4 regions of the Jejuibacter sp. L23 genome follow, and region 1 is predicted to be linked to each of the others. Evidence: predicted binding sites of a transcription regulator. Region 1 holds the regulator's gene; each other region holds the start of a gene.
What was found. Region 1 encodes PurR, which represses purine synthesis genes. Its sites were predicted from a motif close to CANGCAAACGTTTGCNTG; they were not measured.
Positions count from the first base shown of each region.

Region 1 (7,250 bases):
GTCTGTCGCATTCCCACCAGCCGTCCATGTAACTTTCGCCCAGACCCAGCGAGCCTTCCTGTAATACACGCTTGAAGAAGTCGGGATTCTTAACCTGAATATCGCCCGGAGTGGCGCCATTTATGTTGATACCGGCCCGTCCGAGCATTTCACTGGCGATGCGATACCACTCGCTGTCAGTGACGCTGGTTTCTTCTATACACGATGAACTCATAGCCTTCTCCATCACCTATGTGCGATCGGGTCCATTACAGCACTCACGCTATCAGAAAAAGCGTAGTCGCTATTTTGGCCTTGTGAGAATTCTCACGGAAAATCCGAGCGTCTGATAACCGACGTGAATAAAGAAAGGAGAAGTCTTCCTTGTAAGACCCTCAAACAAGAGAAAACGGGGGCAGGGTGCTCCCGTTAATACATAATATTTATGGTATTTATCCAGAGCTGTTTTTCAGTATATGCCTCTGATAAAAGTGATTCAATAAAAAATTGTTAGCGCCCTAATTAGAGGCGATTCTCATTATCCAGCCCGTTATTTTACCTGGCGTGAGGGGTGCCATTGCTGGTGCGAAACGCGCTGCATCAGGTAACCTGCCAGCGCCAGCACCACGGTTCCCATCATCACTCCGGTGGTGGTGAGCAGCGGTTGTTCAACGCCCCAGGAGACCAGCAGACTGGCCAGAAAGCACAGACCGAGCTGCAGGGTATTTTGCAGCGCGGCGGCGCGACCGGCATCTCCCGGAAAAGGCAGCAGGGCCGCCGAAACGACGATGGGATAGATAGCACCGTTCACGAGCGCCATCAGGCAGAAGGGGATCAGCAACAGGGTCAGGGTTGCGTGGCCGGAAAGCGCCACGCCCCAGGTTGCCAGTACGCTCAGGGCATAGAGGCCCAGTAGCCAGGGCAGCAGCAGTTCGCCACCCCAGCGCGACAGGGCGCTGCGACAGCCGTAACCACCAATCAGAAAGGCGATGGTTTGAGGGACGTAGCTCAGGCCGGTGGCGCCTGGCCCGTAGCCCAGCTCGCGTAGCAGGAACGGCGAGCCGGTCAGCCAGGCAAAGAAGCTGGCGGAGCAGGCGGCATAGATCATGACGTTGCCGCGATAGCTGCGGCAGCGCAGCAGCATCAGGAACCCGGTTTTCGCCACCTCGCTGTGCGGTTTGGGACGCTGCGGCGCCATACGCAATGCGGGGGCCATCAGTAGCAGGGTAATGATAAACAGTGCGAGGAAGATGGCCTGCCATTCGAAATGCACCAGCAGCCAGCTACCCAGCAGAGGCGCCAGCGCTGGCGAAAGCGCGACCAGTGGCATAATAGAGGCGAAAACCCGTTTTGCCTGCGGGCCGGGATAGCGATCGGCGACCAGCGCCTGCCAGCTTACGGTGGCGGCACAGACCCCAACCGCCTGAATAAAGCGCAGTGCCAACATCATGGTCGCGCTCTTGACCCACAGCATTCCCAGACAGCCGAAGGCGAACAGCGCCAGCCCCGCCAGTAGTATCGGACGGCGGCCAAAACGGTCCGACAGCGGTCCCCAGATCAGCTGCGCCAGCGCGAAACCTGCCAGAAACAGGCTCAGACTGGCGCTAATAGCGCCAGGGCTGGTGTTCAGACTCTGCTGCATGGCGGAAAACGCCGGCAAATACATATCGGTGGCCAGAAAGCCGATAATGCTCAGACCGGCCAGCCAGACCATAAATCCTTTTCCAGGTTGCATGATTTCTCTCTAAGATCTTTTTTGGGTGAATGCAGGGAATGGGCGCAGTGTAAGGAGTGCATCATTGCTTGTGAAACGCTAATATTTGCCTGTTGCATTCAAATTTTTTGCAGGCAGATATGTGGTCGGAATACTCACTGGAAGTGGTGGATGCTGTTGCCCGCAACGGCAGCTTTAGTTCGGCAGCCCAGGAGCTGCACCGGGTGCCTTCGGCGGTCAGTTATACGGTACGTCAGTTAGAGGCGTGGCTGGCGGTTCCGCTGTTCGTGCGCCGCCATCGAGATGTCGAACTGACGGAGGCCGGGGCCTTTTTTCTGCGCGAAGGACGGGAGGTTATCAAAAAAATGCTCTCCACCCGTCAGCGCTGCCAGCAGATTGCCAACGGCTGGCGCGGGCAGCTCTCCATCGCCGTGGATAACATCGTTAAACCGGCGCGTACCCGCCAACTGGTGCTGGATTTCTACCGCCATTTCCCCGATGTGGAGCTGCGGGTTTCTCGTGAAGTGTTTAACGGCGTATGGGACGCGCTGGAGGACGGGCGCGTAGAGCTGGCGATCGGCGCCACCCGGGCAGTACCGGTTGGTGGCCGTTACGCCTTTCGGGATATGGGGATGCTGCGCTGGCATTGCGTGGTGGCGTCCGGTCATCCGCTGGCGGTAGCGGAGGGGGCGCTGGATGATGAACGACTGCGACGCTGGCCGTCGCTGGTCCTGGAAGATACCTCGCGCTCACTCCCCAAGCGTACGACCTGGCTGCTGGATAACCAGCGGCGCATGGTGGTGCCGGACTGGGAGACGGCAAGAGAGTGCCTGGATGCCGGGCTCTGTGTCGGCATGGTACCAGCCCACGTTGCGCAACCGCGGATAAAAAGCGGTCAGTGGGTAGCGCTGGCTCTGGAGAATCGCTTTCCTGATGCCGCCTGCTGTCTGAGCTGGCGCCAGAACGAAGACTCACCGGTGCTGGGCTGGCTGCTGGATTATCTGGGGGATAGCGAAACGCTGAATGCGGAGTGGCTGAAGGAGCCCGGTTGAGCGGGCTCCCCTGTGCCTGGCGGCGATAGTGGTACTTAGCGGCGATAGTCGCGGAACGGGCCATCGGCCACCGAGCGGCGCTCAATCAGGCGCGGGTGAACCTCCAGGGTGCGGGACTGCTCGCGCTTATTGACGATACGGTCAATCAGCATATTAAAGGCGGTCTCCCCCAGTGAGTCCTTGGGCTGGTGGATGGTGGTCAGCGCCGGGGTAAAGTAGCGGGAGTTGCGCACGTTATCGTAGCCGATAATCGAAATATCCTGGGGCACCCGCAGCCCCATTTCATCGGCGGCACACAGGGCGCCCATCGCCATCACATCGCCGCCGCAGAATACTGCCGTGGGGCGCTGGGCGGCAGACAGAATCTGTTGCATGGCGCGGTAGCCGGATTCCGGCTCGAAGTCTCCCTGCACCACCCACTTTTCATTCAGTTTGATGCGCGCTTCTTCCAGCGCCTTCTTAAAGCCTGCCAGACGGCCCGCGCCGGTATTGCGGTGCGGGGAGCCGGGAATCGCGCCGATATCACGATGGCCGCGTTCAATCAGGTAGCGTCCCGCCATATAGCCGCCTTCGAAGGCGTTATCGATGACCGAGTCGGTGAAATCAGCTTTCGCTTCGCCCCAGTCCATGACCACCATTGGGATATGGCGGTACTCTTCGAGCATCGCCAGTAGCGGTTCCGGATATTCCGAGCACATTACCAGCAGGCCGTCGACGCGTTTCTGAGCCATCATCGACAGGTAGGCGCGCTGTTTCTCCTGGTTATTCCAGGCGTTGCCCAGCACCAGGGTATAGCCCTTATCAAAGCAGCTTTTCTCTATGGCTTCGATAATTTCCGCAAAGTAGGGGGCCTCACTGCTGGTGGCCAGCAGCCCGATGGTTTTAGTGTGATTCACTTTCAGGCTGCGGGCTACGGCGCTGGGCGAGTAGTGCAGCTCTTTGATGGCGGCCCATACCGCATTACGGGTCTCTTCCGCGACAAAGCGGGTTTTATTGATAACATGCGACACCGTAGTGGTGGAGACGTTTGCCCGCTTTGCCACATCTTTGATTGTTGCCATCAGTCGTCACTCCCGGCCATTTCCTGGTCTCCTTGAATACCGGCCGGTTAATCGTTTGCCTGGACTTATCCCGGGGCGCAACTTTTCAGGTTGCAGGTATGTCGGGGAAGCGACACTGGACGGGAGGAGGGCATTACCGGACGGCGTAAAAACACGTTAGCCGGGGATTTTGTCCTATCTTTGCTAAAAGTGGAAGAGGAAATCTGCATTCAGGGCCACTTGATACAGGATTTTCAGGGTCGTTTGTGGGAAAATGAATCAGTCATTACGCTAATATGGAAAAAAGCACAGGAGAAAATCATGAGTACCGAACTGAAATACTCGCTGGTCACCACTATTATCGCGCTCGGCGTGATTGTGTGCGGCGCACTGACTGCCGTACTGCATTAATCCCCGACCCGGATGCGCGTCGTTGCGTATCCGGGCCTTTCTATTATTGCTATTTGCGCAACAGCCTTTTGCTTTTAACACGTCTTTAACTTTCCCCCGCAGACTGTCATTATTCTCCGCCTGACGATTTCCGGCAGCAGTGAGTTCCGCCCTGGCGGAAGCTGTCTCCCGAATTTACCGGAGAAATAACAATGAAATTTAATTTCCCCTTACTGGCGCTGGCCATTGGGGCATTTGGTATAGGAACAACAGAATTTTCGCCCATGGGGCTGCTGCCCGTTATCGCCGATGGGGTGGGTGTCTCCATCCCCGTGGCCGGTATGCTGATCAGCGCTTATGCGATTGGCGTTATGGTGGGAGCGCCGTTGATGACGCTGCTGCTGTCACATCGTGCCAGACGCAGCGCGCTGCTGTTTCTGATGGGAATCTTTATTGTCGGTAATGTGCTGTCGGCGCTGGCGCCCAGCTATGGTTGGCTTCTGGCCTCCCGGATTATCACCAGCCTTAACCATGGTGCCTTCTTCGGGCTGGGTTCGGTAGTGGCGGCGAGTCTGGTCCCTAAAGAGAAGCAGGCCAGCGCGGTCGCCACCATGTTTATGGGGCTGACCATCGCCAATATCGGCGGCGTGCCAGCGGCAACCTGGCTGGGTAGCGCCATTGGCTGGCGTATGTCCTTCCTGGCCACCGCCGGTCTTGGCGTGGTGGCGATGTTAAGCCTGTGGCTGTCGCTGCCTGCGGGCGGCGCGGGCGATCGTCCGGACGTGAAGCGCGAGCTGGGGGTACTGATGCGCCCTCAGGTACTGATGGCGCTGCTGACCACGGTTCTGGGGGCGGGGGCGATGTTTACGCTTTATACCTATATTTCGCCAGTGTTGCAGCGGGTGACTCATGCTTCGCCGGGTTTTATTACCGGTATGCTGGTGCTGGTTGGGCTGGGTTTTTCACTGGGCAACTATCTTGGCGGCCGTTTTGCCGATCGCTCGGTCAACGGCACCCTGAAAGGGTTTTTACTGCTGCTGACCGTGATTATGGTTACGATCCCCTGGCTGGCGCGTAGTGAAGTCGGTGCCGCCATCGCCATGGTGGTCTGGGGGGCAGCGACCTTCGCCGTGGTTCCGCCACTGCAGATGCGGGTGATGCGAGTGGCCCATGAGGCGCCAGGGCTCTCGTCGTCGGTCAATATCGGCGCCTTTAACCTTGGTAATGCGCTGGGGGCTGCGGCGGGCGGGGCGGTGATCTCCGGTGGCCTGGGATATAGCTTCGTGCCGGTCATGGGGGGCATTATCGCCGCGCTGGGGCTGCTGCTGGTGCTGTTCTCATCGCGCAAAGCGCCGCATCAGACGCTGGCGGCGGATGCCGAATAACCACAGCGACGCCCCCTTGTCAGTGGGGGCGTTAGCGCAGAGTGTCTGGCGTCATCACCCGACGGGCGCCAATGTAGTGGCGCTGCCAGTAGTTATCACTCAGAGAGGTTATCTGGATGTCGCGCCCGGTACGCGGGGACTGGATAAACTTACCGTTGCCCACATAGACCCCGACGTGATCGGCGGTGCCGCGACCGCGAATACGGAAGAAGACCAGGTCGCCGCGCTGTAGCTCGCTGCGGTTCACTGGTGCTGCATCGCGCAGATGGTACATGCCGTTGGCGGTACGGGGGATACGAATATTGACTAAATCTTTGTAGGCATACCAGATCAGACCGCTGCAGTCGAAGCCGGTACGCGGTGAGCTTCCACCCCAGTGATAGGGTTTACCGAGCTGATTCATTAATTTATTCATCGCCACTTTGCGGGCTTTTTCGATTCTGTCCTTATGGGCGCTGGCAATTGAGGTAGTGCCGGTATGATGGGGCCGGGTTTTACGCTGCGTCGGGCGTTTTTTGCTGCGGGCGCCGGTGTGGCGTTTGCTGGTGCGCAGTACCGTTTTATGGCTGACGCCGGATTTATGGGCGCGGGCCTTGTGCTCGGTCGTCTGGTGGCTGTGTCCTGCCGCCAGGGCATGGGGCACCAGGGCGCTGCTCAGGAACAGCGCGCAAACGGTAAGCGCAAATTTTCTGTTTCGGGCCACTCGTTAACTTCCTGAACGATGGTTAGTGCGGCGCCGGGCGGCGTCGGCTTCGGGAGTCAGAGGATTCTAATCCACAGAAACCTCATGCGGGAAGCCGCTTTTTTGTTTCCAGACGTGACGATGGAAGCAAAGCGAACGTTTTTACGCCAAAACAGGCTGGACGCAGCTCTGAGGCGGTTCACGACGACCCGGCTAAAGTGTTATTCTGCATGCAGCTTTACCCCCGCGTGGCCCGATGGGGATAACCCTGTGAAAGTGGGTGTTTTACCGTTGCCCGTGAGTGGCTACAATGTAAGGCTAACGCCGTAAAAAGCTTGAGGAAGCATGACAATGAGCACCACTATCGAAAAAATTGAGCGTCAGATTAACGAGAATCCCATCCTGCTGTACATGAAGGGATCACCGAAATTACCCAGCTGTGGGTTCTCCGCTCAGGCTGTACAGGCGCTGGCTGCCTGCGGCGAGCGTTTTGCCTACGTGGATATTTTGCAGAATCCGGAGATTCGCGCCGAGCTGCCGAAATATGCTAACTGGCCGACGTTCCCGCAACTGTGGGTGGAAGGTGAACTGGTTGGCGGTTGCGATATCATCATTCAGATGTATCAGGCCGGCGAACTGCAGACGCTGATCAAAGAGGCTGCGGCAAAGCACAAGCCGGAAGAGTCAGACGCGGAATAATTGATTCTGTTGTCGATCAAAAAGGCGGTTCATGATGAACCGCCTTTTTTACGTCCAGGGATCAGGCCTCGTTGCTTTCGACCTGAGGTAACGGCCAGCCGCCCAGTCGCTTCCAGCGGTTAACAATTTCACAAAACAGTTGAGCGGTCTGTTCGGTGTCGTAGAGCGCGGAGTGCGCCTGTTCGGCATCGAAGGCGATCCCGGCGGCGATGCAGGCCTTTGCCAGTACGGTCTGGCCCAGCGCCAGGCCGCTCATGGCCGCGGTATCGAAGGTGACGAACGGATGAAACGGGTTGCGTTTCAGGCCAG
Region 1 is NZ_CP138199.1:2,335,587-2,342,836, forward strand. Features, by position in the region: gene cfa (cyclopropane fatty acyl phospholipid synthase) at 1-214, opposite strand, end outside; gene punC (purine nucleoside transporter PunC) at 530-1,714, opposite strand; gene punR (DNA-binding transcriptional activator PunR) at 1,834-2,745, shown strand; gene purR (HTH-type transcriptional repressor PurR) at 2,781-3,806, opposite strand; gene SCU88_RS10765 (YnhF family membrane protein) at 4,107-4,196, shown strand; gene SCU88_RS10770 (MFS transporter) at 4,388-5,560, shown strand; gene SCU88_RS10775 (NlpC/P60 family protein) at 5,592-6,263, opposite strand; gene SCU88_RS10780 (Grx4 family monothiol glutaredoxin) at 6,594-6,941, shown strand; gene rnt (ribonuclease T) at 7,003-7,250, opposite strand, start outside.

Region 2 (7,250 bases), 450 kb from region 1:
TAACGGCAATGACCGTTTGGGCTGCTTCTGGCGCAAACGGTCATCTCTGCGCAACCTCCGCGACGCTATCCCCGGCACATCGCGACATTTTATTCGATGATGGTCACAAATTTCTCTTCTGCTCTGCCATTTATTCACCTGAATCTTTAAGTTATTTAACAATAAATTCACCTTATCCTTTGTTAACGTTTATACCTCACCCAGGAGAGAGGCGATGACTGAACCCGTTACTTATCAAATGTATATCGATGGCGAATTCCAGAATGGTCAGAGCAGTGACTGGATGGATGTAATTAACCCATCGACTGAAGAGATTATCGCCCGTATTCCCGATGGCACGGCTGAAGATGCCCGGCGCGCCATTGAGGCCGCTGAACGGGCCCAGCCGGAATGGGAAGCGCTACCTGCCATTGAGCGCGCAGGCTGGTTGCGCAAAATCGCGGCGGGTATTCGTGAACGGGGCGACGAGATCGCCCGGGTGATTGTGGCGGAAGGGGGCAAAACGCAGCAGCTCGCCGCCGTTGAAGTCGCCTTTACCGCTGACTATATGGAGTATATGGCCGAGTGGGCGCGTCGTTATGAAGGGGAGATTGTACAGAGCGACCGTCCCGGGGAAAATATCCTGGTCTTTAAGCGGGCGTTGGGGGCAACCACCGGTATTCTACCGTGGAACTTCCCGTTCTTTCTGATCGCCCGCAAACTGGCGCCGGCGCTGATTACCGGCAACACCATCGTGGTGAAGCCCAGCGAATTTACCCCGGGCAACGCCATCATTTTTGCCGAGATCGTCCACCAGGTCGGCCTGCCGCGCGGCGTGTTCAGCATGGTGCTGGGGCGTGGCGAAACCGTGGGCCAGGAGCTGGCGGGCAACCCGAAGGTGGCGATGGTCAGTATGACCGGCAGCGTGGCGGCGGGCGAGAAGATCATGACGGCGGCGGCCAAAAATATTACCAAAGTCTGTCTGGAACTGGGGGGCAAAGCTCCGGCCATCGTGATGGACGATGCCGATCTGGAACTGGCGGTGAAGGCCATTGCCGACTCGCGGGTGATTAATAGCGGGCAGGTGTGTAACTGCGCCGAGCGCGTTTACGTACAGAAAGGGATCTATCCGCGCTTTATCGAGCGGATGCAGCAGGTGCTGAGCGAGGCGCAGTTTGGCGACCCGGCCCGGCGCGACGATATCGCAATGGGGCCGCTGATCAACCAGGCCGCGCTGACCCGGGTGCAGCAGAAAGTGCAGCGCGCCGTGGAGCAGGGCGCCCGTCTGGCGCTGGGCGGTGAAGCGCCGCAGGGCAAAGGCTATTTTTATCCGCCGACCCTGCTGGTGGACGTTGAACAGTCCATGGATATCATGCACGAAGAGACCTTCGGCCCGGTGCTGCCGGTGGCGACCTTCGATACCCTGGAGCAGGCCATCGCCATGGCTAACGACAGCGATTACGGCCTGACGTCATCGATCTACACCCGGGATCTGAATACCGCCATGAAGGCCATTAAGCGTCTGCAGTTTGGCGAAACCTATATCAACCGCGAAAACTTCGAGGCGATGCAGGGCTTCCACGCGGGCTGGCGTAAGTCCGGCATTGGCGGCGCCGACGGTAAACACGGTCTGCATGAGTATCTGCAAACCCAGGTGGTTTACCTGCAGCAGCACGACTAACCCATCGCTCCCCCGGCGCGCCGGGGGAGCGTCACTCTGCTACCTTTATAAAAAGGCGGGCGGAGACAGGGCGATGGGCGACACCACATTTCATCCTGGCGAACAGGCGGTGCGGGCGCAGAAGCTGAGTGACAGGGCTGCGACACGCCATGGCGCTACCCTTCAAGACGGGATTTACGGTCAGGCTCAGGCTTACGTGGGCTATATGTTTATGGTGCTGGTGGGCAGCGTGGATAGCGATGGCTATCCCTGGGCTTCGCTGCTGGTAGGACCGCCGGGCTTTGCCGATGCCGGTCATCCTCAGTATCTCAATCTGACATTACCGCAAGCGCAGCGCGATCCTGCGGATCCGCTATGGCAGAACCTGAGCCATAACCCGCGGCTGGGACTGCTGTTTATCGATCTTAACAGCCGCCAGCGATTGCGGGTCAACGGGCGCCTTAACAGCCTGACCCGCGGCGATCTGGAGCTGTTTGTCTGCGAAGCCTATGGTAATTGCCTGAAATATATTCAGCAGCGGCGGGTGGTGCATGCCAGCCTGGCGGAACCCGATGAATCCCCACAGCGCGGTAAAGGGTTGAACGATGAACTACGGGCGTTTATCCACGGCTGCGACACGCTGTTTGTGGCCTCTGACTGGCCGGAAAGCGGCTGTGATGTTTCGCACCGCGGCGGCGCGCCGGGCTTTGTTCGGGTGGAGCAGGGGAATCGACTGCGGATCCCCGACTATCCTGGCAATAACCTGTTTAATACCCTGGGCAACTTCATGTTAAACCCCAAAGGAGGGATCTGCATTCCGGATTTCAGCCACTCCCGGCTGTTGCAACTGACCGGCGATGTGACCCTGAATCTGGACCAGAATTTCTGGGAATTCGAGGTGCGGGAGTGGCTGTGGCGCACGCTTCCGGCACGCCTGAGCTGGTCTGAGCCCCAGGCGTCGCCGTTTAATCGAGCCGTGGAGTAACGCCGCTACAGGCGGGCGTACTTATCCAGCACCCTCACCAGTTGGGTCACAAAACCATATTCGTTATCGTACCAGGCGACGGTTTTCACCAGTGGCAGTTCGTCGGCCTCCGTCACTTCGGTCTGGGTCACGTCGAACACTGAACCGAAGTGGCTGCCAATAATATCGCCGGACACCAGCTCTTCATCGGTATAACCGAAGGCGTCATTATTTTCGGTCGCCTTTTTTAGTGCGGCGTTTATTTCATCCACGGTGACTTTTTTATCCAGAATCGAGACCAGTTCGGTGACCGAACCGGTTTTTACCGGCACCCGCTGGGCGTGACCCTTAAGTTTGCCGCTCAGGGCCGGTATCACCAGCCCGATAGCCTTAGCCGCGCCGGTCGTGTGCGGAATGATATTTTCAGCCGCGGCCCGCGAAGCGCGCAGATTCTTGCCGCGCGGCCCGTCCACCAGCGCCTGGGTGCCGGTATAGGCATGAATGGTGGTCATAGTGCCCAGTTTGATACCAAAACTGTCGTTCAGGGCTTTCGCCATCGGCGCCAGGCAGTTGGTGGTGCACGACGCTACCGAAAGCAGCTTATCGCTGGCGTCCATGGTGTCGTCGTTGACGTTAAACACCACGGTTTTCATATCACCGGCAGGGGCGGAGATCAGCACCTTCTTCGCTCCGGCATCCAGATGGGCCCGGGCTTTATCGGCTGAGGTATAAAAGCCGGTGCTCTCCACCACGATATCTACCCCAAGCTCCCCCCAGGGCAGTTTTTCCGCCTCTTTGACGGCAAATACGGCGATCTTTGTGCCATCGACAATCAGGGCGTCGTCGCTGTAGTCAACGGACCACGGGAAATGGCCATAGTTAGAGTCGTGCTTCAACAGATAGGCCAGGACTTCGGGGGAGGTCAGATCGTTAATCGCGATAACCTGCCGGTCCCCCGGCACTTCAAGCAGCCGACGCAGCACCAGACGCCCGATGCGCCCAAACCCGTTAATGGCAATCTTACTCATCAGGGACTCCTTTGCGGGAAGGTTGTTTAAACTCACTAAGTGATAGTTCAGGTGATGGCATGCCGCAAACGCAGGGGGGCTGGATCAATTAACTCGCTGATTGCCCGAGAAACTTAATGTGAAGCCCGCCTCTGAAGTTTATTCTTAGGTCGGAACTCAGGAAAAAGGATGGGTTATGCAAGGTAAATTCTCCTCACTGCAGATTGGCCTGCACTGGCTGGTGCTGCTGCTGATTGCCATCGCTTATTGCGCCATGGAGTTTCGTGGCCTGGCGCCGCGTGAGTATCGTCCGGTGTTTAAAGCGTTTCATTTTGCCAGCGGACTGATGGTGCTGATTCTGATGGTGGCACGGCTGGTGCTGCGTGCCACGCGGCCCACACCGCCGATTGTGCCGAAACCAGCGGCCTGGGCGACGGGCCTGGCACACCTGGGGCACAGCGCGCTGTACCTGATTTTTCTGGCGTTGCCGGTGCTGGGCTTTTTGGTGATGTACGACAAAGGCGAGGCCTGGAGCGTACTGGGGATCCCCATGCCCCATGCGGCAGACCTGAATGAGGATCGCCGCCAGAGTCTGAAAGATCTTCATGAGCTAATTGCTAACATCGGCTATTTTGTGATTGCCCTTCACGCCGCCGCCGCGCTGTTTCACCACTATATATGGCGCGACAATACGCTGCTGCGTATGATGCCGCGCCGCCGCGATAGCCAATAAACGCCTGGTGCCGGAGCTGTCCGGCGCCGTTTTATCATCTACGCTTTCCTCCAGGATTAGGCTGCGCTTTATCGGTGATTGCTCACGCATTGCGTTTTTGCGGCGTACAATTTTTGCTGATGATGTGGATATCACCGTCTGATAATTCATAGGGGAAATATGAAGCCTGTTGTAAAAAAACTTCTGTGCTGGGCCGTGCCGGTTGCAGCACTGACAATTGGTGTACCGCTGGTTCAGGCGGCGCAGCAGTCAGAGGCTCAGGCGGCGGTTCAGCCGCCGTCGGTTGAAAAATCGGTCTTACCTGCGGAACATGGCCTGACCGAGGCTGCAGAACAGTACCGGCTTATTTATCCTTCCGTGAGCGGGGTAGATGGTAAAACACCGCGCCGGGACAGCGCTGCGGTGTTTATCCCCAGGGGGCCGATGCCGAAAGGGGGCTGGCCGGTGGTGGTCTGGGCTCACGGTACCGTCGGTGTTGCCAACGATTGTGCGCCTTCGCTTAATCCGCGTACCGTCAGGGATAGCCAGTATCTGAACACCTGGCTGTCGCTGGGGTTCGCTATCGTCGCGCCGGACTATGCCGGTCTGGGCTCCGGGGGATTACACCATTACCTTAACGCCAGGGCCGAAGCCTGGAGCGTGCTCGATGGCGTTCGCGCGGCACTGAAAAACTTCCCGCTGCGTAATCAACTGGTGTTGGTCGGGCAGTCCCAGGGGGCGCATGCCGCTTTCGCCAGCGCGGGCTGGCAGCCGAAATACGCGCCTGAGCTTAATATTCGGATGACGGTGCTGACCGGCACGCCTTATTTCGATTCTGAGACCACGGTGGCCCAGCTATTTGGCATTAACGATAAGGCCACGCCGCAGGTCGGCGATCCCAAAATTCCCTATGTGTTCTATATCTACCTGGCGGCGGCGGAGTCGCTACCCAAACTGAAACCGTCCACGTATTTCCAGCCAGCGGCGTTACCAATTCTGGGCGAGGCGAATAAGCTGTGTATTACGCCGCTCACCGAAAAGGTGATGAAGGAAAAGCTGAATGCGGCGAACAGCCTGAAGCCGGGGATCCAGTCGTTGCTGGAAGCCAGTACTGAAGCGATGCATTACCCGACGCTGAGTATCGACAGTCCGGTGTTTATCGGGATTGGCGGTGCCGATATTAATGTGCCCACCGTCATGCAGCAGCGTTTCGCCCATGCGGTTCGGCTGGCGGGTACTATGGTAGAAGTGCACGAATACCCGGGTCTGGACCACAGCGGAACCGTGAATCCCTCTCTGCGCGATTCAGTACCGTTCGTTCTGAAGCATCTGAAATAACCCTTAGTGGGCATCGGCGGTGGCTGGTGCCTGCGTCAATACCCATTAAGGTGCGTTTAAAAAGCATCTTTCGAAACAAAGCCTCATCCTGAACGTGGTGAAATAACGGCTAAGACAGCATCGTCTGACGTAAACGAGGAAGAAAGTTATGCTGCTTATTCCGCAGGACTGTATTCATACACGCTCCACGCCATTCTGGAATAAAGATAACGCACCGGCTGGTCTGTTTAAGCGCCACCTTGATCATGGCACTCAACAGGGCGTTTATCCGCGTTTGTCGGTGATGCGGGGCGCGGTGAAATATTATGGTTTCGCCGATGGGGAATGCCCCGAGCCGGATAGTGAAATGGTGATTGAAGCCGGTCATTTTGGCGTGTTCCCACCAGAAAAATGGCACCATATTGAAATTCTGACCGATGACACCTATTTCAACATCGATTTTTTTGTGGCGCCTGAAGTGTTGCTGAAAGGGTCTGGTTTGCGCCAGGTAGTAAAAACTCAGAAATAAGGTAAATCGTTATGGGCAAGGCAACTTACACGGTAACTGTCACCAATAACAGCAATGGCGTTTCGGTCGATTATGAAACAGAAGCGCCCGCCAGCCTGCTGATACCGGATGTAGGTGCGCAGGTGATTAAAGACCTGGTGAATACCGTCCGCGGCTACGATACCGAAGAAGAGACCGACGTTTGCGGCTGGTAGTTTCTGGCTGCGCCCGGCAACAACAGTGCCGGGCGCTTTGTGTTTCAGCCGGTGCGTTCGCTGGTTACCTGCCCCTGATGCCATGTAGTGGAAGGTGCCAGTAGCTTCGCCTTCAGCCATCGGGTTAATCCAACTTCAATATATTTCCAGGTGCAGTGAGAAAGGGCGAGGGACAGCGCAATAGATAGCGCAATCAGCCCCAGAATAGCGGGCATCGATGTGGCTTTATCGCCCAGATGGTCAAAGACGAAATAATTGACGGTATTGTGGCACAGATAGAGCGAGAACGAGATATTTCCGGCATAGAGCGCAATGCGCGGAATATAGTTATGTAACACAGGCTCGGCGATGCTCAGCAGCAGTATCGTGATACCAATAGCGACTCCCAGCCTCAGGCTGAGCAGGTACAGATGCTGCGTATACAGTCCCATGACGATGGTGAAAACCATCACCAGCGCCAGGCCCAGGGCCAGTTGCTGCAACCAGCGCTGGCGTGCCGCCTTTTCCAGTTTCACATAGAGCCCGCCTGCCAGTGCACCGACGACAAAATCGAGAATCACCGGGTTAGATAAAAACCCCCATAGCGCGTGTTCCACCTGATAACCGTGAATATTCAGCGTTGGCGCATTGCCGAACAGCGCCGGGATTATAAACACCGCCGCGGCGGCCCAGGCGAGCAGCGGCAGAATGCGCTGGCGGAACAGCAGGCAAAGTGCGAAAACCAGATAAAAATAGAGTTCGTAGTTAAGCGTCCAGCGCACGTTATACATCTGTTCCAGATCGATATATTGCGGCGACGCCGCGATGGTGCTTACGGTAAAGGTGAGGGCGCTAATCAGGTTACGGGCACTCTCTTCATTATCCAGAAGATAGAACGCGCCATTTAAT
Region 2 is NZ_CP138199.1:2,784,154-2,791,403, reverse strand. Features, by position in the region: gene SCU88_RS12895 (YdcF family protein) at 1-3, shown strand, start outside; gene aldA (aldehyde dehydrogenase) at 215-1,660, shown strand; gene SCU88_RS12885 (pyridoxamine 5'-phosphate oxidase family protein) at 1,734-2,624, shown strand; gene gap (type I glyceraldehyde-3-phosphate dehydrogenase) at 2,630-3,631, opposite strand; gene cybB (cytochrome b561) at 3,807-4,343, shown strand; gene SCU88_RS12870 (lipase family protein) at 4,503-5,660, shown strand; gene SCU88_RS12865 (DUF1971 domain-containing protein) at 5,809-6,168, shown strand; gene SCU88_RS12860 (DUF1869 domain-containing protein) at 6,180-6,362, shown strand; gene SCU88_RS12855 (acyltransferase family protein) at 6,407-7,250, opposite strand, start outside.
Region 2: the regulator PurR is predicted to act here: its motif matches at 3,789-3,806, upstream of cybB (cytochrome b561).

Region 3 (7,250 bases), 1.2 Mb from region 1:
CATCATGTCCAACTTCACCAAGGACAACATTGGTAAGCCGATGGCGACCCTGTTTGTGGAGTATAAGGACAGCGGTAAGAAAGACGCCAATGGCCGTGCGATTCTGGCGAAGCAGGAAGAAGTGATCAACGTGGCGAACATTCAGTCGCGTCTGGGCAACAGCTTCCGCATTACCGGTATCAGCAACGCCAACGAAGCGCGCCAGCTCTCTCTGCTGCTGCGTGCCGGTGCGCTGATTGCGCCGATCCAGATCGTGGAAGAGCGTACCATTGGGCCGACTCTGGGGATGCAGAACATCAAACAGGGCCTGGAAGCCTGTCTGTGGGGGCTGGTGGCGTCCATCGTCTTTATGGTCTTCTTCTATAAGAAGTTTGGCATTATCGCCACTTCTGCGCTTATCGCTAACCTGGTGTTAATTGTTGGGGTAATGTCGCTGCTGCCGGGGGCCACGCTAACCATGCCGGGGATTGCCGGTATCGTGCTCACGCTGGCGGTGGCGGTGGATGCCAACGTACTGATTAACGAACGTATTAAGGAAGAACTTAAGAACGGGCGTTCGGTACAGCAGGCTATTCACGAAGGGTATAAAGGGGCGTTTAGTTCAATCATTGACGCCAACGTTACCACGCTGATTACCGCCATCATTCTTTACGCCGTCGGTACCGGCTCCATCAAGGGCTTTGCCATCACCACCGCTATCGGTGTGGCAACCTCGATGTTCACCGCCATCGTCGGCACGCGCGCCATCGTCAACCTGTTGTACGGCGGCAAGCGTATTAACAAGCTGTCTATCTGAGGAGTGAGTTGTGGCACAGGAATATAGCGTTGAACAACTCAACCACGGTCGTAAAGTCTATGACTTTATGCGCTGGGACAATGTCGCCTTTGCTATCTCCGGGCTGTTGTTGATCGCCTCGTTGGCTATTATCGGCGTGAAAGGCTTCAACTGGGGACTGGACTTTACCGGCGGTACGGTCATTGAGATCAACCTGGAACAACCGGCGCAGATGGATGTCATGCGTGATGCGCTGGAAAAAGCAGGCTTCGACGAACCGCAGCTGCAGAACTTTGGCAGCAGCCGCGACGTGATGGTCCGTATGCCGCCGGCGGAAGGTGAAGCTGGCGGTCAGGCGTTGGGTAACAAGGTCGTTAGCGTGATTAACGAAGCGACCAGCCAGAATGCGACCGTCAAGCGTATCGAGTTTGTCGGACCCAGCGTGGGGGCCGATCTGGCTCAGGCCGGGGCCATGGCACTGCTGGTGGCGCTGATCAGTATCCTTATCTACGTGGGCTTCCGCTTTGAGTGGCGCCTGGCGTTAGGGGCTGTTATCGCGCTGGCGCACGATGTGGTGATTACCTTAGGTATTCTGTCGCTGTTCCATATCGAGATCGACCTGACCATCATCGCTTCACTGATGTCGGTTATCGGCTACTCGCTGAACGACAGTATTGTGGTCTCCGACCGTATTCGTGAGAACTTCCGCAGAATTCGTCGCGGGACCTCTTACGAAATCTTTAACGTGTCGCTGACCCAGACTCTGAGCCGAACCCTGATGACCTCAGGGACCACTCTGGTGGTGGTTCTGATGCTCTATATCTTCGGTGGCGCGATGCTGGAAGGCTTCTCGCTGGCGATGCTGATCGGGGTTTCCATCGGGACCGTCTCTTCCATCTATGTAGCGTCTGCACTGGCGCTGAAGTTGGGGATGAAACGCGAGCACATCCAGCAGCAGAAGGTGGAGAAAGAAGGGGCGGATCAGCCGTCAATTCTGCCGTAATCCCGGCGTTTGCCTGAAAAAAAACCGCGACCCTTTGGCGTCGCGGTTTTTTTTCGCCTGTCGAGAGTCTCCTGACAGGACGCTGTCAGTAGGAGGGGGGCAAACTGTCTCCTGTTATCAGAAAACAACAGGAGAAGATGAGATGAACAACATTATGAGCTGGTTTGAAATTCCGGTAAGGGACATGGCACGGGCTACTGCATTCTATGAGGGCATGCTGGGCATTACGCTACGCCCTGAAGAGATGCCGGACGCCGGTCTGGCGGTTTTTCCCTACCAGGAACCGGCGCCTGGCGGTGCGCTGACGCAGGGGCAGGATTTCACGCCCGGTACTGATGGCCCGGTGATCTATCTGGTTACCGACGATATTGAAGGCGCTGTTGCGCGGGCGTGCAGGCAAGGAGGGCGCTGTTGCTTTGGCCCGCTGGCGCTGGAGGGTATCGGCACTATCGCCCGGATTATTGATAGCGAAGGTAACCGAATAGGGCTGCATCAGGCTCTCTGAATACTGATATAGTGACCACTGTTCCCCCTGTGTAGAGTGACGCAGATGTCCCGACGCGCTGACCGTTTGTTCCTGATTGTGCAGATACTGCGTGGGCGGCGCTGCGTCACGGCAGCGCAGCTCGCTGAACGGCTGTCCGTGTCGGAGCGTACCATCTACCGCGATATTCAGGATCTCTCGCTGTCCGGGGTGCCGGTTCATGGGGAAGCCGGGTGTGGCTATCGCCTGCTGCCAGGGTTCGAGCTGCCGCCGTTAATGCTAACGCCGTTGGAGGTGGAAGCTACGGTGGCGGCACTCTGTATGGTGCGTACCTGGAGTGGGGAGCAGATGGGACAGGCGGCAGATTCCACCCGGGAAAAGCTGCTGGCGATTCTCTCTGCGCAGCGTCGTTTAGTGGCGGAGCGTAGCCGTATTCTGGCGCCGGATTTGGGGCAGAATGCGGCATCCCGCCGCTGGTTTGATATTATTCACACGGCCACCGGGCGTCAGCAGGTGCTGGAGATCGTCTATTGTGACGGCAAAGAGCGGGATACCCGGCGTGAAGTTTGCCCGCTGGGTTTGGCCTTCTGGGGCATGCACTGGTTACTGGTGAGCTGGTGTGAACTGCGGGACGATTATCGAAGCTTTCGTCTGGATCGCTGCCGGTCGGTAAGTCTGGTCGGGCGGCATTTTCAGGAGCGTTCAGATCGTTCACTACAGGATTTTCTGCGGCAACAGCGTCGGAAGTGGGAGGGAAGTCAGCCCCTCCCTGATGTGGAAGCCGAAGATTAGATGTTGTAACTCAGGGCCCTGGTGCTATTTATTCTGATTCTCATGGGCCAGAATCAGGTATCCTGCGGTCCATCGAATATCTGAGCCGTTGTAATTTTTTACGCCGGTAATCTTTTTATCACCCAGTTTCAGGTAGTCATATAGCAGATTATAAACAAAAGTCCCATTGGCGCATTTATTTTCTGGTTGATAACTGTCCTTGGTAGGATTGTTTTTTATCTGGTTGTTAATGTCGCTAAAACTGGTACAACTGGTGGTAATGTTTTCTTTCAGTTGCCCCTTTTCCGCTGTAGGCGTGTCGAAGAAGCCAAGAGTATAATTGAGAGCGCTTAACCCAACAAACTGAGTTGTTTTAAGAGCCGGGATCCCGGCGGTAGCTTTCAGTATGCTAAGTGCCTCTGGATTCTCTGCTAATGCGTTGTCATAACCTTGATCACACTGGTTAAAATCAAACCCTTTGGAATTTTGATATCCTTGCGGGTAACAGGCTTTCTTCCCCTCTTTTTTATCTACTTCATCGCGTATTGAGTTAGCGCCGAATCCCAGTAAACTTCGGCTCCATAAATAATATGTTTTTCCTTTCAGTTTTAGCGGGTGCGTGCCCGACAGTGAGGCATTTTTGCTGTCAAAAGTTATCTGGGTTGAGGCGCCGCCCACCTCAATAATTCCCTGAGTGTTATCTGTGCCTGTCAGCCCTGCCAACTGGTTAAGATGAACCCATGCGAAGGCGCCTTCCTCCCAGCCATCGATAGTTCCTATCCTACCCTGTCGATAGCCCTCATCTTTGACGGTTTGTTGAATACTACGATAGATCTTTTCTTGCATATCTGCCGTTAACTGACGCATTCCTGCTGTGCCTAATACGTTGATGTCGATCGTCTGTGGCTTATTATTATATGAGTTTAATACCTTTTTCAGCAGCGGAGCTATTAACTCTTTGCCTGCATTTTCAGGAGATTGAGAGAAACTGGCTAGCGGCGTTTTTTGGGTTTCTGATGCGACTTCCTTAACTGAATCACTGTCCGACACTTGATAAAGTATGGCTCTGGTCTTACTACTTCCTGCATCTACTACCACTGAATATTCAGGTGTGGCTGCATATACGTTATTTTTAACGGTAATGAATAACATTAACATCAGCAGGGGAACGTATTTTATACAGGATTTATGCATAGATTGTTATCCTCAGGTTCATGGGCGTGAGTTTACAGTCTGGTTATCATTTGTAATTGGTGGTTCGCTAATGCCAGTATAGACAGAAATATTGCTTTATTACTTCTTTGAGAAAATACGCATTATGGGGGCTGTCAGGGGGAACTTTGAGGAATAAGCTTTAAGACGCTGTTTTTTAATTCGGGGAGAGCGTTGCCCTCATCCCCGAATATTTTTCTGGAATTAGAAGTTGTAACCCGCTACCAGGTAGTAACCCCAGCCAGTGGAGCGAACCCGGAAATCGCCCTTGCCGAAGTTCATCTCCGGGCCGTCCTGCCACTGACCGCCGTTATGGAAGTAACGGGCGACAAACGAGTAGTGCCAGTGGTCATAGTTCAGCGCCAGAATGTGGCTGGAGGCGATAGAGTTGCTGGTGCGGTTCGGTTCATCGCCCAGATCGGAACCCCAGTCGAAGTTGGTAAAACCGATGTAGCTCAGCTTGCCGCCCCACAGATCGGTGATAGGCACAAAGTATTTAATTTTGAAGCGGTAGCCGTCCCAGCTGTCTTCGTTAGCCGCGCCGTAGTTTTCCCACTGATATTTGGCGTAGACGTTAAGCGACAGACTCATCGGCAGACCGGTTTCAACATCGGTCCCCAGGCCCATATACCAGGTATTCTGGCGATTGTCGCTGTTACGGCCCATATCATAGATATAGTTGTTGGCGAAGTACCACTCTTTAAACGGTCCTACGCTCAGATCCAGACCGCTCAGTTTGTCGATGGAAAAGCGCGGTTCGATCTCCATAAACAGCGGAGAGCCGTGGTTCCAGATACCGGTAGAACTGCCGTCGCCGCCGAAGAAGCGCGGGGCGTCGATGTAGCCATAGAAATCGAACCAGTCTTTTTTCGCGAAAGCTTCGTATTCCAGGTAGGTGTCATTGCGCAGTTGAGGTCCAAAGCGGGTGTGATAGCTGCCCACCACGTTGACGCTCTGGTGCCACCAGTCCGAGAGGTATTCGCTATTGCTATCCGCTGCGCTTGCGGAAAAAGAGCAGGAGAGCGCCACTGCGGCGCCAGCCGCTAACATCATTTTTTTCATCATTTCGCCACTGTTTTTCGGTTGTCCGGGAAAGTTACCGGGAAGCCGGCGCATCTCAGCGCGCCGTAGCAAGGTGGGCTATTATAAATAAGCCTTTCTCACAAAAATGCGTCTTTTTTCACGTCGTTATCATTCAGGTAATCGATTGTCTTCACAATTAAACGATAAAGACGTCGGAATTCTACTCATTTCGTCAGATTTATCCAGTCCGGGGCGCGTTGGGATGAAAGGAATTTTGTATGGCGGGGAAGGCGCCCGTTCATCCGTCAGATGAACGGGCGAAAGCTTAGCTGGCGAAAGGGGATTTGGCCGGCGGCTGATAGCTGGGGTCCGACGGCACAATATCGTGTACCCGGATAAAGCCCAGTTGATCCGGCGTGATACCGGGCATATCGAGCGGGATATCGACATCACTCGGCACCAGCACGCTTTTCGGCACATTAATCGGATAGGTCTGCACGTTAACTTCCTGGTAGTTTTCCAGGGTGCCCTGTAACTGACCCCATTCTACCTTGCCGCTAAAGGCGGGCAGCGGTGCGCTGTTACCGCCGCGAATGGTGAGCGTGGCGCGGGTACCATTATTGGTAGCGACCACCTTGCTTAAGGTCATGGTCAGGGTGCCTATCTGGCTATCCAGTTGGGCGGCGGTTTTCGAGTCCGGCAGCAGATATGCGCCGCTGGTTGAGTTGGCGTTCAGGGCGTTCTGCTGGGTCAGCTTCACCGACTGCTGGCTCAGCTTGTTCATCTGTTGATTCATCGCCTGCACTTCATTACTGACCTGACGCACCTCTTTCTGGGCGGCACAGGCGGTAAGCGTGAAGAGACTTCCTGCCAGAATCAGCTTCAGGCAACGCGTTGTCATCATAAAAAGGTTCCTTTTGTTCAGCGAGTTACTGTAATGGTAGAAGCAGTGTGACAGAAAACATAGATCCTTTGTCTCAAAGCGTCGGTCTCTTTGTTGTCCCGGGCGTTACAGGGTAAACTGTAAAGCAGTCACCATTTCCGGATACAGGTAGCCCTATGCATTGCCCATTTTGTTTCGCTGTGGACACCAAAGTGATTGATTCCCGCCTGGTGGGAGAGGGGTCGTCAGTGCGCCGCCGCCGTCAGTGTCTGGTGTGTCACGAGCGTTTTACCACTTTCGAAGTGGCGGAGCTGGTTATGCCGCGGGTGATAAAGAGTAACGATGTCCGCGAGCCCTTTAATGAAGATAAGCTGCGTAGCGGTATGCAAAAAGCGCTGGAAAAGCGCCCGGTCAGCTCCGACGACGTCGAAATGGCGTTAAATCACATTAAATCCCAGCTGCGCGCTACCGGCGAGCGCGAGATTCCCAGTAAAGAGATTGGCAATCTGGTGATGGAACAGCTTAAAAAACTGGATAAAGTGGCCTACATTCGTTTTGCCTCGGTTTACCGCAGTTTTGAAGATATTCGCGAATTTGGCGAAGAGATTGCCCGCTTACAGGACTGATGCTCATGCAGGACCAACTCTATATGGCGCGCGCGTTAGAGCTTGCGCGCCGTGGGCGTTTTACCACTCATCCTAATCCCCGGGTCGGCTGCGTTATCGCACGCGACGGCGCCATTGTCGGTGAAGGCTTTCACTACCGCGCCGGTGAACCACACGCCGAAGTTCATGCCCTGCGTATGGCGGGCGAGCAGGCGCGCGGCGCCACCGCTTACGTAACCCTGGAGCCTTGCAGTCATCACGGACGCACGCCACCGTGCTGCCAGGCGCTGATCGCCGCCGGGGTCGCCCGGGTGGTGGTGGCGATGCAGGATCCTAATCCGCAGGTGGCCGGGCGCGGCATGCATCGTCTGCGTGAAGCCGGTATCGAGGTCAGCCACGGCCTGATGATGAACGAGGCCGAAGTATTGAACCGCGGCTTTTTGAAGCGGATGCGCACCGGTTTCCCCTGGGTGCAGCTTAAGCTGGGGGCATCG
Region 3 is NZ_CP138199.1:1,161,402-1,168,651, forward strand. Features, by position in the region: gene secD (protein translocase subunit SecD) at 1-796, shown strand, start outside; gene secF (protein translocase subunit SecF) at 807-1,778, shown strand; gene SCU88_RS05345 (VOC family protein) at 1,921-2,283, shown strand; gene SCU88_RS05350 (WYL domain-containing protein) at 2,329-3,054, shown strand; gene SCU88_RS05355 (hypothetical protein) at 3,079-4,227, opposite strand; gene SCU88_RS05360 (nucleoside-specific channel-forming protein Tsx) at 4,450-5,307, opposite strand; gene SCU88_RS05365 (DUF3251 domain-containing protein) at 5,594-6,169, opposite strand; gene nrdR (transcriptional regulator NrdR) at 6,328-6,777, shown strand; gene ribD (bifunctional diaminohydroxyphosphoribosylaminopyrimidine deaminase/5-amino-6-(5-phosphoribosylamino)uracil reductase RibD) at 6,783-7,250, shown strand, end outside.
Region 3: the regulator PurR is predicted to act here: its motif matches at 5,442-5,459, upstream of SCU88_RS05360 (nucleoside-specific channel-forming protein Tsx).

Region 4 (7,250 bases), 2.0 Mb from region 1:
CAGTCCGATACCGCGCTCACCCTTCTGGAATCCGCGCCTGCGCTGCCGTCTAATCCGGCAATTGGTCGCAATATTAACGTAACGGCCTAATCAGAACCGGGGCGCCTGCGCCCCGTTGAATGGCAGGAAAGCACTATTTCCCCCCGGCCAGGTCAATAAAACTGCCGGTGACGTAAGAGGCGCGGTCGCTTAACAGCCATGCGATAGCTTCCGCGACCTCCTGCGGTTGACCGCCGCGCTGCATCGGCAGCGATGCCTTAACCCGATCCACACGATCAGGCTCGCCGCCATCGCCATGCATGTCGGTATAGATAAAACCGGGACGCACGCCATTAATCCGAATGCCCTGCCCTGCAACTTCCAGCGACAGGCCGGTGGTCAGGGTATCCATAGCCCCTTTAGAAGCGGCATAGTCGACATACTCCCCGGGGGATCCCAGCCGCGCCGCCGCAGACGAGACGTTAACGATAGCGCCGCCCGCCCCGCCGTGGCGATGGGACATACGCTTTACCGCTTCGCGGCAGCACAGAAAGGTGCCAGTCACGTTGGTCGCCAGCACCCGGTTTATCCGTTCGGCATCCAGCTGTTCAAGCCTTGCCTGCTGGAATAAGATACCGGCATTATTCACCAGCGCGCTGAGCGGTTCACCCGTCTGATCCAGACGTTCAAACATCGCAACCACCTGCTGCTCGTCGGCAATATCGGCCTGTACCGCGAAGGCGCTACCGCCTGCGGCAGCGATCTCCTCAACCACCTGGCTGGCCGCCGCTTCATTACGCAGATAGTTTACCGCCACGCAGTACCCCTGACGGGCCAGCAGCAGTGAGGTGGCCCGCCCAATTCCCCGGCTGGCGCCGGTGACCAGAGCCAGTGTCATAGGTTATTCCTCTGCAGATGTGCGAACATTTCCCCCTCACCCTGGCCCTCTCCCCGAGGGGAGAGGGAACTTTAGATTACTGATATTCGCTGATGGGAACACAGGAACAGAACAGATTACGGTCACCGTAAACGTCATCCAGACGTTTTACCGTCGGCCAGTATTTGTTCTGCTGCCCGGCCGGGAATACCGCCAGTTCACGGCTGTAAGGGTGGTTCCACTCGCTCACCAGCTCCTGCTGAATGTGCGGTGCGTTAACCAGCGGGTTATCCTCCAGCGGCCACTCGCCGTCCGCCACCCGGTCGATTTCGCGACGAATGGTCAGCATGGCGTCGATAAAGCGATCCAGTTCCATTTGGCTTTCCGATTCCGTCGGCTCCACCATCAGGGTGCCCGCCACCGGGAAGGACATGGTCGGCGCATGGAAACCGTAATCGATCAGACGCTTGGCGATATCCATTTCACTGATACCGGTCTGCTCTTTCAGCGGACGAATATCCAGGATGCACTCATGGGCCACCCGATCATCACGCCCGGTATAGAGCACCGGATAAGCCGACTTCAGGCGGCTGGCGATGTAGTTGGCGTTCAGAATCGCCACCTGGCTCGCCTTCTTCAGACCCTGAGCCCCCATCATCCGGATATACATCCAGCTAATGGGCAGGATCGACGCGCTGCCGAACGGCGCGGCGGAAACCGCCCCCTGAGTGGTCAGCGTTCCTTCAATCTGCACCACGCTGTGGCCCGGCACGAACGGTGCCAGATGCGCTTTCACGCCGATGGGGCCCATACCCGGACCGCCGCCGCCGTGCGGAATGCAGAAGGTTTTGTGCAGATTCAGGTGCGAAACATCCGCGCCGATATGGCCCGGGCTGGTGATCCCCACCTGGGCGTTCATATTGGCGCCATCCAGATACACCTGACCGCCAAACTGATGCACTATCTGGCAAACCTCGCGGATCGTCTCTTCATAAACGCCGTGGGTGGAAGGATAGGTCACCATGATGCAGGAAAGCTGCTCCCCCGCCTGTTCCGCCTTCGCCCGCAGATCCGCAAGATCGATATTGCCCTGTTTATCACAGGCCACTACCACCACCTGCATTCCCGCCATTTGGGCCGAGGCCGGGTTGGTGCCGTGGGCGGAGCTCGGGATCAGGCAGATATCGCGCCCGCTTTCGTTGCGGCTGGCATGATAGCGACGAATCGCCAGCAGGCCCGCGTATTCCCCCTGGGCGCCGGAGTTCGGCTGCATGCAAAGCGCATCATAGCCGGTCAGCTTCACCAGCCACTCGGAAAGCTGACCTATCATCAACTGATAGCCTTCCGCCTGCTCCGGCGGGCAGAAAGGATGCAGGCTGGCGAATTCCGGCCAGGTGATGGGGATCATCTCTGCCGCCGCGTTGAGCTTCATGGTGCAGGAGCCCAACGGGATCATCGCCTGGTTAAGGGCCAGATCCTTACGCTCCAGGCTGTGCATGTAGCGCATCATCTCGGTTTCGCTACGGTAACGATTAAAGTTGGGATGCGTCAGGATCTCGTCGTCGCGCAACATAGCCTGCGGCACGGAGCGGCTATCGAGCGCCACCTCTTTATCCAGCGCGTCGATCTCAAGACCATGGTCGTCGCCAGTCAGCACGCTAAGCAGATCGAGAACGTCCTGACGGGTGGTGGTTTCATCCAGGGTAATGCCTACCGCGCCCGGAATATCGCTGCGCAGGTTGATTTCGCGCTGCTCCGCCCGGGCCAGAACGCCCGCCTTATCTGCCACTTCAACGCACAGAGTATCGAACCAGCTCTCGTGGCGCAGCGTTAGCCCTTTCGCCTTCAACCCGGCGGCCAGAATATCGGTGAAGCGGTGGATACGGTTCGCGATGCGCTTCAGCCCCTGCGGGCCGTGCCACACTGCGTAGAAACCGGCGATATTGGCCAGCAGCACCTGTGAAGTACAGATATTGGAGTTCGCCTTTTCGCGGCGGATATGCTGCTCACGGGTCTGCATCGCCATACGCAACGCGGTCTGACCGGATGCATCACGGGATACGCCGATAATGCGTCCTGGCATTGAGCGTTTGAATTCATCGCGGGCGGCGAAGAAGGCCGCATGCGGACCGCCATAGCCCATTGGCACGCCAAAGCGCTGGGCAGAACCAAAGGCGATATCCGCTCCCTGTTTGCCGGGGGCAGTCAGCAGTACCAACGCCATCAGATCGGCGGCGACGCTGACAATAATCTTGCGGCTCTTCAGTTCGGCGATAAGGTCGCCGTAATCGTGGACTTCACCGGTCGTACCTGCCTGCTGGAGCAGTACGCCAAACAAATCCTGGTGTTCGGTCGCGCAGCGGGCTTCGTCAACGATCACCTCAAACCCAAAGGTTTCGGCGCGGGTACGGACCACGTCCAGGGTCTGGGGATGCACGTCTGCCGCTACGAAGAAGCGGTTGGCGCCCTTAAGCTTGCTGGCGCGCTTCGCCATCGCCATGGCTTCAGCGGCGGCGGTCGCTTCATCCAACAGCGAAGCAGAGGCGATATCCAGCCCGGTAAGATCCAGCGTCAGTTGCTGGAAGTTCAGCAGCGCCTCCAGGCGCCCCTGAGAGACTTCCGGCTGATACGGAGTGTAGGCGGTATACCAGCCCGGATTCTCCAGCATGTTGCGCAGAATCACGGGCGGGGTATGCACGGCGGCATAGCCCATACCAATCCAGGATTTAAAGCATTTATTGCGGCGGGCGATAGCTTTTAGCTCCGCCAGCGCGTCGTGTTCGGTGGCCGCACCAGAGGTGTTGGGCGGTTCGGCCAGTTGGATATCCTCTGGCACTATCTGCGCAATCAGCGCATCCAGGGAGTCGGCGCCCACCGCTTCCAGCATCTGCTTCTGCTGTTCGGAGGAAGGGCCAATATGCCTGTCGATAAAGGCTTCGCTGTTTTCAAGCTGGCTTAGGGTCTGATTCATGAGCTGTGCTTCCGGATCGCAAAGGGCAAAACAACAGGGGCCGGGAGATGCCCGGCCCCTTTACTTTATTCGTCCAACAGGGCGGTATAGGCTTCGGCGTCAAGCAGCGTGGCGACTTCGGCTTCGTCGCTGGCTTTAATTTTAAAGATCCAGCCGCCAGCGTAAGGCTCGCTGTTAACCAGCTCCGGAGAGTCGCTCAGTGTATCGTTCACGGCCACGATTTCGCCGCTCACCGGCGCATAGATATCGGACGCCGCCTTAACGGATTCCGCGACCGCGCAGTCGTCTCCCGCGCTAACCGTGGCGCCCTGTTCCGGCAGGTCGATGAACACCATATCGCCCAGTAGCTCCTGCGCGTGTTCGGTAATGCCCACGGTGTAAGTGCCATCGGCTTCCTTACGCAGCCATTCATGCTCTTTGCTGTATTTCAGTTCGTTCGGCACATTGCTCATCTTTGTTCTCCTGAATTGTTCGGTATCCACTGTGGGCGGCCTCCATGGCGTCAGGCCGGCCCCGAATTGGCTAAAGCGATATCACATTCACTGCGCGACCGGTTTGCCCGCGCGCACAAAAACCGGTTTGGTGACTTTTACCGGCATCTCGCGATTACGGATCTGCACGATAGCGGTGTCGCCAATGCCTGCCGGCACCCGGGCCAGCGCAATGCTGTAGCCCAGGGTCGGCGAAAATGAGCCGCTGGTGATTTTCCCTTCCTGCAGATTGCCTTCGGCATCGGTAAAGCGCACCGGTAAGTCGTTACGCAGCACGCCTTTGTCGGTCATGATCAGTCCGACCAGTTGTTCGGTGCCCTGCTCGCGCTGTGCTTCCAGTACCTCACGACCGATAAAGTCGCGATCCGCCGGTTCCCAGGCGATGGTCCACCCCATATTAGCCGCCAGCGGCGATACCCCTTCGTCCATCTCCTGACCGTACAGGTTCATACCGGCTTCAAGGCGTAGCGTATCTCTGGCGCCAAGGCCGCAGGGCTGAACGCCCGCTTCCACCAACTGCTGCCAGAATGCCGCCGCCTGTTCATTAGGCAGGGCAATCTCATAGCCCGCTTCGCCGGTATAACCGGTGGTGGCAATAAAGAAGTCGCCAGCCTGAATCCCGAAGAACGGTTTCATTCCCTCAACCGCCGCACGCTGCTGGTCGTTAAACAGGCCCGCCGCTTTGGCCTGGGCGTTGGGGCCCTGAACCGCAATCAGCGCCAGATCGTCACGCACGGTGATCTCTACCTCGTAATCAGCGGCGTGGCGGGTTATCCATTCAAGATCTTTTTCGCGGGTGGCGGAGTTCACCACCAGGCGGAACCCGTCATCGGCAAGGAAGTAGACAATCAGGTCGTCGATAACGCCAGCGGAGGCGTTAAGCATGGCGGTGTAGAGCGCCTTGCCCGGTTTGGTCAGTTTGGCGACGTCGTTCGCCAGCAGATAACGCAGGAACTCCCGGGTGCGACTGCCGCGCAGGTCAACGATGGTCATGTGCGAGACATCAAACATTCCAGCATCGGTACGCACCGCATGGTGCTCGTCCAACTGGGAACCGTAGTGCAGCGGCATCATCCAACCGTGGAAATCCACCATACGCGCACCGCAAAGATTATGTTGTTCAAACAAAGGGGTCTGTTGAGCCATCTCTTCCTCGTTTTCCGTTCAGATGGGCGGCGTTGTCCGCCCGCCGGATCGGCGGACGAAACCCGGCGCCGGTGCCGCAACGGGCATCGACGCAAACGTTACCTTTGCATTGAACTTACCACCGAAAGGGCGGCTGAACCATAAGCAGACACATTAGCGGATGAGGTTCAGGATGAACAAAGGAGACAGTGAATATGACTGGCAAAATGCGAAACAATGCACATAATCGCATCGTATTTAGGCTAAAAATCAGAATCAGATAACATTTATGATAAAAATAAGAACAATTCCACTACATCAAATTTCGCCACGGATAAATAAATCTAATGCGAAATAAGCGATGAAATTAGAATATTTCAAATGAGAGATTTTTCTCCCGGCGGACGCCGGGAGAAGGAGAGTCCAAAAACTACTTTAGCCACTCAGGCAAATCATTCAGCCCCATCGCCTGACGGATAAGCTGAGGCTTCACGCCGGGCAGCGTATCGGCCAGTTTCAGGCCCACATCGCGCAGCAGCTTCTTCGCCGGATGTTGACCTGCAAATAGCTCCCGGAAGCTCTGCATGCCCGCCAGCATCAGCGCAGCGCTGTGCTTACGGCTGCGCTCGTAGCGGCGCAGATAGAGGTGCTGACCAATATCCTTACCGCCAGCGTGCAACCTGCGCAGCTCATGCATCAGCTCCGCGGCATCCATAAAGCCCAGGTTTACCCCCTGCCCCGCCAACGGATGAATGGTGTGCGCGGCATCACCCAATAATGCCAGACGATGCGCGGCAAACTGGCGAGCGTAGCGGCCAGTTAGCGGGAAGACCTGACGTTCGCTTTCAAGCTGGCATAACCCCAGGCGCATATCGAATGCCACTGACAGCGCCTGATTAAAGGCCGCTTCATCGGCCTGCTGTAGCCGCTCTGCTTCCAGCGGCGGCAGCGACCAGACAATGGAGCACAGATGGGGATCGTTCAGAGGCAGAAATGCCAGAATACCATCGCCGTGAAACACCTGACGCGCCACGGCGCCGTGAGGCTCCGCGCTACGAATGGTGGCGACCAGTGCATGATGCCGGTAGTCCCAGAAGGTGAGAGGAATATCGGCCTGCTGGCGCAGCCAGGAGTTAGCGCCGTCGGCCCCCACCACCAGTCGGGCGGTCAGCATATTGCCATCTTTCAGGGTCAGGAAGGCTTCGTTTTCTCCCCAGGCGACCTGCTGCATTTGCGCAGGCGCCAGCAGCGTTACGTCGTTGCACTGCTGCGCCTGTTGCCACAACGCCTGGTGAATCACGGCGTTTTCGATGATGTAGCCCAGATGGCTGAAGCCAAAGCTGTTGTCATCGAAGGCAATGCGCCCGAAGCTGTCGCTGTCCCACACTTCCATACCGTGATAGCAACTGGCGCGCTGCAAAATGGCCGACCATACGCCAAGGTGGGTCAGCAATTTCTCGCTGGCGCCGTTGATCGCCGATACCCGCAGCGCCGGAGGCGCCTGGGGATCCAGCGCTTCCGGCGCCTGCTGTTCCAGAACGGCAACACGCAGGCCACTGCCCTCAAGACCACAGGCAAGGGCCAGCCCCACCATGCCGCCACCGACAATTGCCACATCTACGCTTTGCACTATGACTCTCCTTAACGAACCACCCTACCCAAGGTACGATGCGCCAGCGCATCGCGCACCGGCGTAAGATAATCCATGGCCATCAGGCCAAGATTGCGCCCCACCACCAGCGGCGCCCAGCGATTGGCAAAGAGCTGCACCAGGCCGTCGGTCACACCAACGGTGGCGGCCCGGTCC
Region 4 is NZ_CP138199.1:4,318,613-4,325,862, forward strand. Features, by position in the region: gene SCU88_RS20650 (YjfB family protein) at 1-90, shown strand, start outside; gene SCU88_RS20655 (SDR family oxidoreductase) at 134-877, opposite strand; gene gcvP (aminomethyl-transferring glycine dehydrogenase) at 954-3,827, opposite strand; gene gcvH (glycine cleavage system protein GcvH) at 3,893-4,279, opposite strand; gene gcvT (glycine cleavage system aminomethyltransferase GcvT) at 4,367-5,464, opposite strand; gene ubiI (FAD-dependent 2-octaprenylphenol hydroxylase) at 5,874-7,073, opposite strand; gene ubiH (2-octaprenyl-6-methoxyphenyl hydroxylase) at 7,085-7,250, opposite strand, start outside.
Region 4: the regulator PurR is predicted to act here: its motif matches at 5,553-5,570, upstream of gcvT (glycine cleavage system aminomethyltransferase GcvT).